3 regions of the Pantoea allii genome follow, and region 3 is predicted to be linked to each of the others. Evidence: predicted binding sites of a transcription regulator. Region 3 holds the regulator's gene; each other region holds the start of a gene.
What was found. Region 3 encodes LexA, which represses DNA repair genes until DNA is damaged. Its sites were predicted from a motif close to TNCTGTATGTACATACAGNA; they were not measured.
Positions count from the first base shown of each region.

Region 1: a site for LexA is predicted at 1,785-1,804, ahead of dinG (ATP-dependent DNA helicase DinG). Genes of this name have one in related genera too.
Region 2: a site for LexA is predicted at 2,956-2,975, ahead of sulA (SOS-induced cell division inhibitor SulA). Genes of this name have one in related genera too.

Region 1 covers NZ_CP125958.1:3,222,660-3,227,793, forward strand. The annotation lists gene dinG (ATP-dependent DNA helicase DinG) at 1-1,759, opposite strand, end outside; gene QNH99_RS15255 (GNAT family N-acetyltransferase) at 1,961-2,479, opposite strand; gene QNH99_RS15260 (helix-turn-helix domain-containing protein) at 2,476-3,039, opposite strand; gene QNH99_RS15265 (MerR family transcriptional regulator) at 3,187-3,921, shown strand; gene QNH99_RS15270 (ABC transporter permease) at 4,094-4,825, opposite strand; gene QNH99_RS15275 (ABC transporter ATP-binding protein) at 4,825-5,134, opposite strand, start outside.
Region 2 covers NZ_CP125958.1:3,063,088-3,068,221, forward strand. The annotation lists gene QNH99_RS14545 (YccF domain-containing protein) at 1-34, shown strand, start outside; gene yccS (YccS family putative transporter) at 15-2,162, shown strand; gene QNH99_RS14555 (TfoX/Sxy family DNA transformation protein) at 2,159-2,785, opposite strand; gene sulA (SOS-induced cell division inhibitor SulA) at 2,996-3,487, shown strand; gene ompA (porin OmpA) at 3,839-4,912, shown strand; gene matP (macrodomain Ter protein MatP) at 5,019-5,134, opposite strand, start outside.
Region 3 covers NZ_CP125958.1:4,348,615-4,353,748, reverse strand. The annotation lists gene plsB (glycerol-3-phosphate 1-O-acyltransferase PlsB) at 1-1,692, opposite strand, end outside; gene QNH99_RS20410 (diacylglycerol kinase) at 1,821-2,189, shown strand; gene lexA (transcriptional repressor LexA) at 2,296-2,910, shown strand; gene dinF (MATE family efflux transporter DinF) at 3,021-4,343, shown strand; gene QNH99_RS20395 (CsbD family protein) at 4,515-4,727, shown strand; gene zur (zinc uptake transcriptional repressor Zur) at 4,848-5,134, opposite strand, start outside.

The sequences.
Region 1 (5,134 bases), 1.1 Mb from region 3:
TGGTATCGCCCTGTTCTACCCGTTTACGGTGCAGCGCGATCAGGCGGCTGCGCGGCTGATCGCCCTGTACCAGCATCGTCAGACGGAATTCCGGTAGCGCCTCGACAAACTGCTGCATGGCGCGTCCGCTGGCAAACAGTACCAGCACTCCTTTATGCTTTTCAGCCTGCATTTGCTGGCGAAAAAAAGCCGCCATTTCCGCGATATGTTCCGCTTCATTTGCCATCAGAGGTTCGTAGCGCATCTGCGGGATCACCAGCTTGCCTTGATCGACATGGCTAAACGGCGACTCCAGCGCCACAAAACGGTCGCCCGCCTTTTCATTTAGCCCGGACATCTCCTGCAGACGGCTAAAGCTGTTTAATGAGCGCAGCGTGGCGGAGGTCACGACGACGTGGGGGATTTTACGCCACAGCATTTTTTCCAACTGATCGCAGACGCGAATCCCCGCGCAGTGGAACAACAGATGTGCCTGACCGTCACGCAGTTCCCGGGTAATCCATTTTGAAACTGGCGCACCAGAGGCTTTTTCCATGGCGGCCAGCCGCCACAGTTTGCTGATGGACTCAAACCAGCCAAAGTGGCGATTAAGCTGTAATAAATTGCGGTGTAAACGCACCAGATCGACGCTCCCGGTTTGTTCACTCAGGGCGTTAATCAGCCCTTCACTCAGCCCGCGTAGCCCGTCGCTCAGCTTGAACAGCCGCGCACACAGCGCCAGCAGCTCGTCAGGTAATGCGCCCAGGACAAAGCGAAATTCGCCCGGTTGATTGTGCGGCGGGAGTAACGGGTTTAACGCCTCACCGATGGTGGCTAACAGTTCGCGGAGTTCATCGCAATGGGCTTTAAGACGTTCGGGGTTGGCCAGCGGTGGCGGCGATTTGGGCCGCATCTGGCTCATTATCGCCTCCACCAGCTTCACAAACAGATCAAGCTGCAGGCTGGTCCAGCCCGGCGTGATATCTGCGCTCATCTCCAGCGCATCACGCGCCACTTCCGGCAGATGGTGCCCTTCATCCAGGACCAGCATCAGGTTTTTGGCCGGAGGCAGCACCGACTCGTTTTCCATGGCCGCCATCACCAGCGCGTGGTTGGCGACCACCACATCGACCTGTTCGATTTCCCGACGCGCAATGAAGAACGGGCATTCGCGGTACCAGCGGCAGTGCACGCCAAGACAGCTGGCTTTGTCAGTGGACAGACGTTGCCACAGGCTGTCACTGACGTTTTCCTCGCTGTGATCGCGCAGGCCGTCCCACTGGTAGCGGTCCAGTGACTTTTGCAGCCGTCCGCACTGGATCTGTTCTTCTTTGGTGCTGCTGATCGCCTCATCATCCAGGTAGAAAAGCAGGTCGGCCTGCTGATTATCGTCTGCCACCAGCGCAGCCAGATTGCGCGGGCAGACATAGCGCCCGCGCCCAAAGGCCGCAGTAAAGGTTAAATCCGGAATGATTTTCTTGAGCAGCGGCAGATCTTTGCTGAAGATTTGATCCTGCAACGCCACGTTTGCCGTGCTGATCACCAGCCGCTTCTCTTCTGCACGGCTGACGGCGATGCCGGGAATAAGATACGAAAGGGTTTTGCCCACGCCCGTTGGCGCTTCTACTGCCAGATGGCGGCCGTCATCACCCGACAGGCATTTCGCGACCTCCGCGATCATCTGCCGCTGGGCCGGGCGAGGAATAAAGTCTGGCACCTGTTGCTGCAGCGCTTTATACCACTGTGCTATCTGGCTTTTTAATGCTGCTGTCAGGGCCATGTTAAGATTACCGCTTTACTAAATGGCCTGTATTTTTACACAGTATCGCAGTGCCGTCAGCTTTCAGGTCTGTTTTTTCGTGCTGGCTTCCGAAACGGCCGCGCATGTTGTTGGCTAAATGCCTGGTTGCACACCGCCGGTGAGCGTTGCCCAGGGCTTCAGACTGCATGAGGCTGACGCACCCGTTCCGCGCGCAGGCTTTTATTGCAGCAGCTTAAACATCACCGTTGTCGCGTCCAGTTCGCCATGAATGGACTGTGCATAGGATGGAATCGACCCCGCGACCTGCCAGTGCAGGGCACGATAAAGATCGCTGGCGACATCGCCCGTTCGCGTATCCAGTACCAGTAAATTTTTCCCCTGCTGGCGTGCCCGTTGTTCGGCCTGCTGCATTAGCCTGCGCGCAATCCCCTGCCGTCGCGCCTGTGGGTGCACCAGCAGCTTGCTGACTTCGGCCCGATGGTCCCCATTGGGCATGGCGCTGTAGTTGAGCATAACGGTCGCCACGACGCGGTCATGCTGGCGGGCGACCAGCAGTTCACTTTGGCCTTTTTCCAGCCCATCAAGCTGTCTCTGCCAGAAAAGCTGCATGACCGCAGTGTCGTCAGGATCGATAAAACCCACGCTGGCCCCGTCGGCGACACAGGCCTGTAAAACCTGCACCAGTTCGGGTAAGACCTGCAGTGCCTCACCGGCACTGAGTTGCTGATATGTCATCATGATTTACACACCACCAGTAAGTAGCGAGCGCCTTCGGTAAGATGCGCCTGAAAAGCAGACGCGCCGGTCAGATGGAAGCGCAGGCTGTCGCCCGGCCCCAGTAACCAGCTCTGGGCACCCATCGTTATGGTCAGTTGCCCCTGGCGCATCCAGATATGTTGCTCCATGCCCTGCAGCGGTGGGGCATCATATTCGATGCGCGCGCCGGGCCGCAGCGTGCCTTCTATAAGTTCACAGCGAAAATTATGGGCGGGCGGTGAAACGTTGCGGCGGCTAAACCCTGTCGCTTCATCGTTCCATACCGGCTGATGTTCACGGGGGATCAGCAGATCGCTGCCCTCTTCGACTTCGCTCAGCAGGCGCGACATCGTCAGGCTATAAGCAACACACAACCGGTTAAGCAGTGCGGCCGTTGGGCTGGTTTCCCCGCGCTCGATACGCGATAATGTTGGCCGGCTAATACCCGTGGCGGTAGAGAGTTCATCCAGGGACCAGCCCCGTTTGAGACGCAATTCTGCCAGGCGAGCCGCTAACCGCTGTTCCGTATTATCAAAAGACATTCTTATCTCACTTATGAAAATAAAATCTCATAATTGAGATAGAACAACATTTAAGCGCAGCCGTCAAGTTGTACACCTAAAAATTGGTTGTACAACTTAACAGGCTTCGTTATGGTGGTCTCACTCAGGTCAGTGAAAGAGGTAAATATGACCGTATACAGTATCGGCGATGTCGCCGAACGCTGTGGCATAAACCCGGTTACCTTACGCGCCTGGCAACGACGTTATGGGCTCTTGAAGCCACAACGCACCGAAGGCGGTCATCGACAGTTCGATGAAGAAGATGTTCAGCGTATTCAGGAAATTATGCGCTGGATTGAAAGTGGAGTACCAGTGGGCAAAGTCAAAGCGCTACTGGAAGGTGGAGATGTTGACGCCCATGATGGCTGGACGGCCATGCAGGACGAACTCATCAGCATACTGCGCCATGTAAGGCCGGCTAAGCTACGCAATAAAATCGCCTTAATTGGTCGTGAATATGCGGTCGATGCCCTAATCGATCATGTTTTTATGCCCATAAGGCAGAAGCTCAGTCTTGATCAAAATACTGCACGCACCATGTGCAGCCTGCTGGATGGCATTTTGATCGACTATGTGGCGTTTTGTCTGGCTTGCAATCGTAAAAAAGCCGGTCAGGAAGCGCTGATTATTGGCTGGGGCATTGAAGATCGTACGCGCATCTGGCTGGAAGGCTGGCGTTTATCCCAGCATGGCTGGCGCATTGATGTGCTCGCAGAACCCCTCGACGTTCCCCGTCCGGAGCTGTTCCCGGGGCTGAATATGTTTGTTTTTACGGGTAAAAGACTGACGCGCCGCCAGCAGGAACAGTTGGCACACTGGCAGGAACAGGGATTCTCTGTGCGTTTGCACGACGTACACTGAGACAAAAACGCACGCTCGGCACTATGACGGCTGCCTTGCGCGCGCTATCATCCCCGCCTCGACGTCATCACCCTCAGGTTATTTATGAACTGGAAAAAAACCTTTTTTGCCACGCTGTTCGCCATTATGGCTATCGGCGGCACCAGTGGACTTATGCTGGTTGGCTATTCACTTATCGTTCATTCACGCTAAAACGGCGCTGGAGCCGCTCAAAAAGCCGATCGCTAACGATGGCCAGCAGCGCCACCAGCAACGCTCCCTGAATCACGTAGGCCGTATTAAAACCACTTAAACCGATGATGATGGGCGAGCCCAGGCTTTTTGCCCCGACCGTGGAGGCAATCGCGGCCGTGCCAATATTGATAATGACGGCGTTGCGTATACCCGCAATAATCACCGGCGCCGCCAGCGCAAGTTCCACCTGCCACAAACGCTGCCAACTGCTCATGCCCACACCGACCGCGATCTCACGGCTGCTGGCTGGGACACCATCAAGCCCCGCTAAGGTTCCCTGCAAAATCGGCAGTAACCCATAAAGCAGTAATGCCACAATAGCAGGCCATGCGCCAAACCCCATGACGGGCACGGCAATCGCCAGCACCGCGACCGGCGGGATCGTCTGTCCGGCAGCGGCAAGGGTTTCCAGCAGCGGCCGGAAAGCCCGCCCCGCGTGGCGAGTCACCAGTACGCCACTTCCCACGCCGAGCATAATGGCCATCAGGCTGGCGGTCACCACAAGAAACAGGTGCGCCAGGGTGAGCTGCCAGAAGCTGTCCTGCTGATAGAGCGGACGGGCAAGATCGGGAAACCAGGCAGCAAACAGCGGACCGCTGTAAGGCATTGCCGCCAGCAGTCCCAGATAGAGCAGCACCAGCCACAGCAGAGGATTGGCTAACCGTCGCATCACTGGCCCTCTGAGTGATGAAGCAGGTCGCTAAAGTAGAGAACGCCCAAGGGTTGCTGATGCGCATCCACCACCGGCAGTTTATCCGTGCCGCGGCTGATAAATTGCGATAGCGCCTCACGTAGCGTCAGTTCAGCGGTGACCGGCTCGGCCTCCAGCCATTCCCCACGGCGCACCGCACTTCCCACTTGCCCAAGCGCCAGCCGCCGCAGCCCCATTTCACTGCGCCCCAGAAAATCACGCACAAAGTCATTGCCTGGCTGGGTCAGCAGTTCTATCGGTTTGCCCTGCTGTACAATCTCACCATCG
Region 2 (5,134 bases), 1.3 Mb from region 3:
CGCGCGTGATGCCAATGCCCGTCGCCGCTATTAATATTCTGTCGGGATGGCGCAAGTATTTTTTTAACAGCACCTGGCGTTACCTGCTGCGTATCCTGTTCGCCTTGAGCGGATGCGCAGCGGTTCCCTGGTTACTGCAGCAGATTGACTGGACCATTCCCTTGACCCTTGGCGTGGTCGCCGCCGCGCTGGCCGATCTGGATGATCGACTGGCTGGGCGTTTAAAAAATCTGTTAATCACCCTGTTGTGCTTTTGTATTGCTTCGGTTTCAGTAGAGCTGTTATTCCCTCACCCGCTGGCCTTTATTGTCGGCCTGGCCATCTCCACCTGGGGTTTCATTCTGCTGGGCGCGCTGGGGCAGCGCTATGCCACCATTGCTTTCGGCGCATTGTTGATTGCCGTTTACACCATGCTGGGCATCGGACTTTTTTCACAGTGGTATCTGCAGCCCATGCTGCTGCTGGTCGGCGCGCTCTGGTATAACCTGCTGACGCTGTTGGGCCACATGATGTTTCCCGTTCGCCCGGTTCAGGAACAACTGGCAGCCAGTTTTTCTCAGTTAGCGCACTATCTTGATGCCAAAGCCAACCTGTTTGATCCTGATGCCGATGACCAGGACGATGCGACTTTTGTTGAGGCGGCCATGGTGAACAGCCAGCTTGTCGCCCAGCTCAATCTGACCAAAACAACCTTGCAGAGCCGTTTACGTGGCGACAGGGGTTCGCGTGGCACCCGACGGAGCCTGCACTACTATTTTGTCGCCCAGGACATCCACGAACGCGCCAGCTCGTCTCATCTTCAGTACCATTTACTGCGCGGCAACTGGCGTTATAACGAAATTCTGTTTCGCTTTCAGCGCTTGCTTAACATGCAGGCTCAGGCATGCCGACAACTGGCCCGCGCGCTTTTACTGCGTGAACGTTGGGAACATGACAGTCGTTTTGAGCGCGTTTTTGAGCGTTTACACAACGCTATTCAACGTCTTGAACAGAGCCATCCGGATGCAGCCCATACCGGCGCGCTGTTTTGGTTATTACGTAACCTGCAAGCGATTGATGCGCAACTGGCCTCTATTGAGTCTGAGCAGGCACTGGCGGACGATCCGCAGCACAGCGACAATATGCTGTCGCGCGAGGAGCTCAGTGGCTGGAGCGACATTAAGCTGCGCCTGAGCCGCCACCTGACGCCCGCCTCTGCGCTGTTTCGTCATGCTGTCAGGATGTCAGTGGTGATGTGCGTCGGATATGGATTTATTCAGATTACCGGTCTGGAGCGCGGCTACTGGATCCTGTTGACCAGCCTGTTTGTTTGCCAGCCCAACTACAGTGCGACCCAGCGCAGACTGGCACTGCGCATCGGGGGAACGCTGGCAGGCATTGCTATTGGCTTGCCTTTACTGTGGCTGGTGCCCTCTGTGGAAGGCCAGCTGTTTTTGATTGTCGTGACCGGTGTCCTGTTCTTTGCGTTTCGCCAGGTACAATACGCCCAGGCAACCCTGTTTATTACCCTGCTGGTTCTGCTTTGTTTTAACCTGCTGGGTGAGGGTTTTGAAGTGGCATTACCCCGGGTCGTTGATACGCTGCTGGGCTGCGCGCTGGCCTGGCTGGCGGTCACCTTTATCTGGCCTGACTGGCGCTTCCGCCAACTTCCGGCCGTCGCCACCCGAACGTTGAATGCTAACTGTCGCTATCTTGATGCCATTATGGAGCAATATCATCAGGGTAAAGACAATCGTCTTGCTTATCGTATTGCCCGTCGTGACGCGCACAACGCTGATGCCGAGCTGGCATCGGTAGTATCCAATATGAGCAGTGAGACCCGCACCAGCCTTAAACTTCGGGAGTCGGCGTTTCAGTTACTGTGCCTGAATCACTCCTTCCTGAGCTATATCTCTGCGCTGGGCGCGCACCGAGACAAAGTGACGCAGCCTGCCCTGCTGGCGCTGCTCGACGATACGGTATGTTATGTCGAGGATGTGCTGCAGACGGATGTGGTCAGTGACAGCCGGGCAGAGAAAATGCGTATTGAACTGGTGCAGCGCATCGCGCAGCTCACTACCGAGCCGGACCCACGTGCGCCGCTGGTGCTACAGCAACTGGGTTTACTGGTCGCGCTGATGCCCGACATTGCACGCCTTCGACGCACACTGGGCAAACGCTAACGGCCTTTTTCTTTCCCCTCCGACATCATCAGTGCGGCCTGATACCACTCGCCTAACTCGGTTTTAATGGTTTGCGGCAGCGCCGCCTGATGATGACCGGAAATCGCCCCTTCAAGCGCTAACAGCGTTTTGAGGCCAAGATGATGGTTGTTGCGTCTCAGTTTTAACCAACACTGTTTGGCCCCTGCTTCATGCAAGTGTTTTACGGTACAGATACCTATCTCATGCAGCATCATTTCCAGTCGCAGACTGACATTCGGCAGGTCTTTTAAACGCACCTTGCCCTGGCGGTCATCTTGTTCACGCCGGGCGGTTTCCAGTGAAGCGGCAGACAGCGCGACCAGATGCTCTGGGTGAGCCCACAGGTTGTCATCGACCTTATAATAATTCAGGCTGACCGCTATCCCGCGTTTGCGAAACGTAAGCGGTTCCAGCGGCTGTTCTGCCACATATTCCCGTAATTCTTCACTGGCGCGTAAATAGAGCTGATCTTCCTTTATCAGTGCAAAAACGACCCGTTCAACCGCCAGGGCATAGCCACCAAACTGGGTACGGGATTGAACATGACCCAACGGGGCCAACTGCTGTATTGAGCGCAGGATGACCCGCTGCTGTTTCTTCATATCATCACCTCCTTGTAACAAAAACCTGTTAAAAACGTTACTATTCAGACGGTTAGAAGATAAGTAAATTCAGTAACAGGTTCAATGAATAAATCCGTTTAAACACAACCTTGTGCAAATTTTGCGAGGCATTTTCAGAAATTCAGGTTGATCTTTATCCAGGATGTCATTACTGTATATCCATACAGTCAACTGCTGAGTGATTAATTTATGCGCACCCAACATACCAGTAATGTATGCTCTGCTCACCGTTACGCCTTGTCCTCTGTTCCGGCAACGCACGGAGGCTGGATCACTGAATTACGTTACAGCGAACAGCCTGGCATGATGCAGATGCTGTTGTTACCGCTGCTACAGCAATTGAGTCAACAATCTCGCTGGCAACTGTGGTTAACGCCTGCCCATAAGTTGAGCCGGGCCTGGATGCAGGAATCGGGTTTGCCACTTGAGAAAAGTATGCATATCGCCGATGCTGAACGTTACAATGCTGTAGAGGCCATGATTAAAGCGTTACGCACAGGAAATTACAGTGTTGTTTTGGCCTGGATTCCCTACGAACTGGATGAAGATGAACGTCGTGAACTGGAACTTGCGGCGGCGGAAGGGAAAGCCCTGGGGCTCATTTTGCGGTCGGGTGAAACTCCCAAAACGGCAGTAAGACCAGAAAGTTCGCTAAAAATTCAGTCTGATTTGTTTCATTAAGTAAAAAATGAGATTTATCTCAACAGGTTTTTTATCTGACTAAAGGCTAAGACACTGATTCTGCTCCCCCCAGTAATGACAACGGCTTAGCCCCCTTTTTGTGGGGTAAGCACCCCACAGAAGTTCAGGCTAAATTGTTAGAAATTATGTATAAAACACTGTTTTTTTACATAAGTGCCTCACATCACACTTGTAAGTTTCCAATCTCGTTGTAGACTTTATCTCGCCAGGGTGCTCAATAACCTCCGTTTTTTGCGGTAGAGTCATAAGCGAGCGTTTTGACCCGGCGAAGGATTAAACCAAGAGCAACCTTTATGCTCATTGCCTATTTGGATGATAACGAGGCGCAAAATGAAAAAGACAGCTATCGCAATTGCAGTGGCACTGGCTGGCTTCGCTACCGTAGCGCAGGCCGCCCCAAAAGATAACACCTGGTACACCGGTGCTAAACTGGGCTGGTCTCAGTATCACGACACTGGTTACTACGGTCACGGTTACCAAAACAACGACGGCCCAACTCATGAAAGCCAACTGGGCGCGGGTGCGTTCGGTGGTTACCAGGCTAACCCATACCTGGGTTTTGAACTGGGTTATGACTGGTTAGGTCGTATGCCTAATAAAGGCAACCAGGTGAATGGCGCATTTAAAGCACAGGGCATCCAGCTGGCTGCCAAACTGAGCTACCCAATCGCAGACGATCTGGACATCTATACCCGCCTGGGTGGCATGGTATGGCGTGCAGACTCTACTCAGCAGAACGTAGCTACTGGCACTCGCATCAGCGACCACGACACCGGTGTTTCTCCACTGGCAGCTGTTGGTGTTGAATATGCGCTGACCAAAAACTGGGCAACCCGTCTGGATTACCAGTGGGTTAACAACATCGGTGATGCACAGACCGTTGGTGCTCGTCCAGACAACGGCATGCTGAGCCTGGGTGTTTCTTACCGCTTCGGTCAGGATGATGTTGCTGCACCAGCTCCGGCTCCAGCACCAGCTCCAGCGCCAGTGGTTCAGACCAAGCGCTTCACTCTGAAATCAGACGTCCTGTTCACGTTCAACAAGTCGACTCTGAAGCCAGAAGGTCAGCAGGCTCTGGATCAGCTGTACAGCCAGCTGAGCTCAATGGATCCTAAAGACGGTTCAGTAGTTGTTCTGGGCTTTACCGATCGCATCGGTTCAGAGCAGTACAACCAGAAACTGTCTGAGAAACGTGCTCAGTCAGTAGTAGATTACCTGGTATCTAAAGGTATCCCTACTAACAAGATCTCTGCTCGCGGCATGGGTGAATCTAACCCAGTTACTGGCAACACCTGTGACAGCGTGAAAGGTCGTAAGGCCCTGATCGACTGCCTGGCGCCAGACCGTCGTGTAGAAATCGATGTTAAAGGCATCAAAGACGTTGTAACTCAGCCACAGGCTTAAGTTATACGTGATAAAAAACCCCGCTAATGCGGGGTTTTTTTTGTCCTGAATATGAGATGGCTCATGGGGTTTTTGCTCTGAAGCGGCTGTCCAGATGGTACGCCCACTACTCTTTTTCAGAACCCGAGTTGCCTAATATCGCCTGCAGATCCTGCTTCAGCGTCGACATTTGGCTGGCGTACTTCTCTTTGCGTTCGGCATCTTCGATGAGCTGCACGATGG
Region 3 (5,134 bases):
CGAGTAGGGCACGTTGCGCAGTAACTGGGTATAGCACTCCAGTTGCTCAACCAACTGCTCGCGGGTCAAAGAGCGCTGACGCGAAGCAAGCAGAGCGGTAACGCACAGGTTCATGGCATTCGCCGCGCCGGCTTCGTTAATACGCACCATGATGGTGGCCGCGATATCGTTCGCCGCCGGGGTCAACCAGCCGGGACGCTGTGCTTCAATGGGATCGATAGCATCGCGCCATTCAGGAACGTGCTTATTCAAATAATTTATCAGCGGTAGCGGCTCGCCAAAGTTCACGTAACCCTGACCGAGATTGCGCAGCTTACGTAAGCCGCGCACCATCTGCATGAAGCCTTCTTTCTCTTTCGTGGCACCGCGAAGCTCTTTCGCATAGGTGCCCACTTCCATGACATGTTCGTAACCGATGTATATAGGCACTAACGTGATAGGGCGCGTGCCGCCGCGTAGCATGGCCTGCAGCGTCATGGACAGCGTGCCGGTTTTCGGATCTAACAGCCGGCCGGTACGTGAACGGCCCCCTTCCACGAAGTACTCCACGGAATAGCCACGGGTAAAGAGTTCACCCAGGTATTCACGGAAGACGGTGGCATAGAGCTTGTTGCCTTTAAAGGTCCGGCGAATAAAGAAGGCACCCAGACGGCGGAAAATCGGCCCGGCAGGCCAGAAGTTCAGGTTAATACCGGCGGCGATGTGCGGCGGGACCAGCCCCTGGTGATACAGCACGTAAGACAGCAACAGGTAATCCATATGGCTGCGGTGGCAGGGCACATAAACAATTTCATGACCGTCCTGAGCCAGCTGGCGAACGCGCTCACCGCCGTTGACGTTGATGCCCTGATAAAGTCGACTCCAGAGCCAACCCATCACGCGATCCGTGACGCGAATCGCTTCGTAGGAGAAGTTGGCGGCAATCTCCTCCATCATTTCAACGGCGTTTTGCTGGGCTTTTTCATGCGAAACCTTCTTGCTGCGGGCTTCGTCTTCTACCGCTTTTTCTATCGCTTTCGATTGCAGCAGGCGATTGAACAAATCCTGACGCGCGGGCAGGCGCGGACCGACCGCTGCCAGACGCTGACGGGCAAAGTGGATACGAGCGACCCGGGCCAGTTTTTGCGCAATTGATTTATCCGTACCGTGTTCAGTCGCCATACGACGCAGGGAAACGGTTGGCGAGAAGCGCACAAAACTGTCGCGACCATGCCAGAGCACAGCAAAGAATTTTTGTACCCCATTTAACAAACGTAAATGAGGCGGATTATCTTCTCCCTGCACTTCCCGGCCGGGTGCGCGGCCGAACATGACGGAAACCGGTAACATCTGGATATCAAGCTCAGGGTTACTGCGGTGCAGATCGAGATACTCGTGGAAGATTTTTACCGACTCGACGCTGGGCACGAAATAGGGAAACACGCGTGGGCCATCGTGGATAAAGACATGACGCGGCAGCAAGGCCCCGTCAATCTCCAGCGGCGAAAGCGGATCGGGCAGCTCGTGCCTGATGCACTGCGCGCGCAAAGTCAGGAGATCGGCCTTTGAATCATAAGGCAGGACATACATAATAGGCCGGGTTGGGTCCAGCCCATGTTCGGATACGGGATCGGCCGGAATGGCCTTACTCTTTACCAGAAACGACAGGGGTAAATTCAGTAATTTATAAAAAAGTATACGCCAACCTGACATAGACAACATGAAGCCTCTTGTTAGCAAAGCGGCGCAAGCTTATCAGAAAGCGCAGCAAAAATCTGTGACAGCGACAATTGTGCGCTGCCCAATATTGACGTCAATCCTTTGAAAAGAGTTCCTTTATTATGACAAATAATGTCACCGGCCTTAACCGAATTGTGAAAGCTGCGGGCTATTCATGGCAAGGTCTTCGTGCTGCCTGGCAGCATGAAGCTGCTTTCCGTCAGGAAGCGGTTACCGCACTGGTAGCGATTATCCTGGCCTGCTGGCTGGATGTCGATAGCGTTTCGCGCATCCTGATGATTGGCTCTGTCGTACTGGTGATTATTGTTGAAGTCCTGAACAGTGCCATAGAAGCGGTGGTAGACCGCACCGGTCAGGAGCGGCATCCTCTTGCTGGACGAGCAAAAGACATGGGCTCCGCCGCCGTTTTCATCGCAATATTACTGGCCCTTTTTGTCTGGGGAACGCTGCTTTGGTCGCATTTGCGATAAGCGTTCCATCTCGCGTCAAATAACTGATTTTGGCCTGAGTTTTGGTTTCCATTTCACCAATACCTGTATATACTCACAGCGACTGTATAAACAACCAGGGGGCGGGATGAAAGCATTAACCAGCAGGCAGCAACAGGTCTACGACTTGATTCGCGACCACATTAATCAAACAGGCATGCCGCCAACGCGTGCAGAAATCGCCGCGCAGCTTGGTTTTCGTTCGCCAAATGCAGCCGAAGAACACCTGAAAGCACTGGCGCGTAAAGGCGTGATTGAAATCGTCTCTGGTGCGTCCCGCGGTATCCGTTTGTTAATGGAAGAAGAGCCATCAGACGGCCTGCCGTTGATTGGTCGCGTCGCCGCCGGTGAGCCATTACTGGCCCAGGAACACATTGAAACGCATTACAAAGTAGATCCTGACATGTTCAAGCCTGCAGCGGATTTCCTGTTGCGCGTGAGCGGAATGTCGATGAAAGATATCGGCATTATGGATGGTGATTTGCTGGCGGTTCACAAAACGCAGGAAGTGCGTAATGGTCAGGTTGTGGTTGCGCGTATTGATGATGAAGTCACGGTAAAACGCTGGAAGAAACAGGGTTCTGTGGTGCATCTCTTACCTGAAAACAACGATTTCGAGCCTATCATTGTTGACACACGTGCCCAGTCTCTCACCGTTGAAGGTCTGGCTGTCGGCATTGTCCGTAACGGTGAGTGGTTGTAAAACCCGTTAAGGTTATTGGCATGCGTCAATCTTAACGTTCTCCAGTCTGCCCTTACTTTGCCGCTGTGGGTTTATCTCTGGCCCCGGCGGTTTATCGCACGGATTCAAGAATGCGCTTTCTGACAGCTACCGATAAAAACCTGTGGCGGTTAGCGCTGCCCATGATCCTGTCAAATATCACGGTTCCTCTGCTCGGTCTGGTCGACACGGCCGTGATCGGCCATCTTGACAGCCCGGTTTATCTGGGTGGTGTGGCTGTCGGTACGACCATCACCAGCTTCATCTTCATGTTGCTGCTTTTTCTGCGTATGAGTACCACGGGCTTAACGGCTCAGGCATTGGGTGCGGGTGATAAGACCGCTCTGGCGCGAGCGCTGACTCAGCCACTGCTCATCGCGCTGGTCGCGGGCCTCTTATTTATCTTCCTTCGCTATCCCGTTACGACGTTAGCCACCCGCTTTATTGGTGGGGACCCCGCGGTATTGGAGCAGGCAGCCCTGTTTATCCATATTCGCTGGCTCAGTGCGCCCGCAACGCTGGCTAATTTAGTCATCCTGGGCTGGCTGCTGGGCGTTCAGTATGCCAGGGCACCGGTCATCTTGCTGGTGGTAGGTAACGTCATTAATATCCTGTTGGATCTCTGGCTCGTGCTGGGTTTGCACTGGGGCGTGGCGGGTGCCGCTAGCGCCACCGCGCTGGCAGAATACGCAACGTTACTGGTCGGTGCGGTGATGGTGTGGCGCGTACTAACGCTGCGGGGTATCACCTTGGAGATGCTCACTCACAGCTGGCGCGGCGACATCCACCGCCTTCTTCGCCTTAATCGCGATATTTTACTGCGCACCTTGCTGTTGCAGCTCTGCTTTGCCTCTCTTACCGTGCTCGGCGCCCGCATTGGCCCTGACGTCGTCGCGGTCAATGCCATCCTGTTAATGTTCATTACGTTCACCGCCTACGCGCTGGATGGGTTTGCCTACGCCGTAGAAGCCTTTGCCGGTGAAGCGCACGGGGCAAAAAACGGCACCCGGCTGCAGCAGGTATGGCTATCTGCCTGTCGTCAGGCGCTGGTGGTGGCGCTGTTTTTCTCACTCGTCTATGCCCTGTTTGGCTATCAGATAGTGGCATTCCTCACCTCTATCCATGCGCTGCAACAGGCCGCTGACCGCTTTTTGATCTGGCAGATTGTCATGCCGCTAATCGGCGTCTGGTGCTATCTGTTGGATGGCATGTTTATTGGTGCGACAAAGGGAAGAGAAATGCGTAACAGCATGGCGGTGGCTGCCTTGGGCTATTTCCTGACGCTCGCTACGGTGCCCCTGCTCGGCAACCATGGTTTGTGGCTGGCGATAGCGGTCTTCCTTGCCCTGCGTGGCTTATCCTTGTGGCTGGTCTGGCGTAAACACTGGCGCAATGGCACCTGGTTCACTGCCTGATCGCTGAACCGGAATTATGACGCAGGATACATATTATTTTCATTTTTTCCGGCAAACCTGAAATTACCTACTACAATTAACTTTGAATGGCGCTGTTAAGTAGCGCTTTATATCGTGATTTTGTTTAACTGCAAAATAAAACGAAACCGAAGGATGACGTGGAGGTCTGCAATGAATAAAGACGAAGCGAGTGGTAACTGGAAACAGTTCAAAGGAAAGATGAAAGAGAAATGGGGCAAGCTGACCGACGATGATATGCAAGTCATTGAAGGTAAACGCGATCAGCTGGTCGGAAAAATTCAGGAACGTTACGGCTACGCGAAAGAAGAAGCGGAGAAAGAAGTAACGGCCTGGGAAGGTTCCAACAAAGATTACCGCTGGTAATCACGCTTTCAGGGACGCTCCTACCCGGGTCGGTACGCTCATGCCGGCCACCGCACAAGGATGTGCACATTAACCCTGTAACCCCAACCCTGTAACCCCAACCCTGTAACCTCAACCCTGTTAACCCCGTTTACCGCGCTTTTTCCCTTCAGTCTGATGGTCGTGATCACAATGTTCATGATGTTCACAGGCCTCAACTTCAGCACAGTTCTCACATAAACCATGAGCTTCAATCACGCTATGGCGTAGCACAAAGTGTGCCTCCTGAGCTAAAGACGCGATGATCTGCTCTGCGCCTTGAGCCTGCTTCTCTGTCACCCCAGCACAGCGATCGCAAACCAGCATAACCGACGTATGCGCAGGCGCTTCGAAGTGATGACACATGACATAACTGTTATTCGATTCAA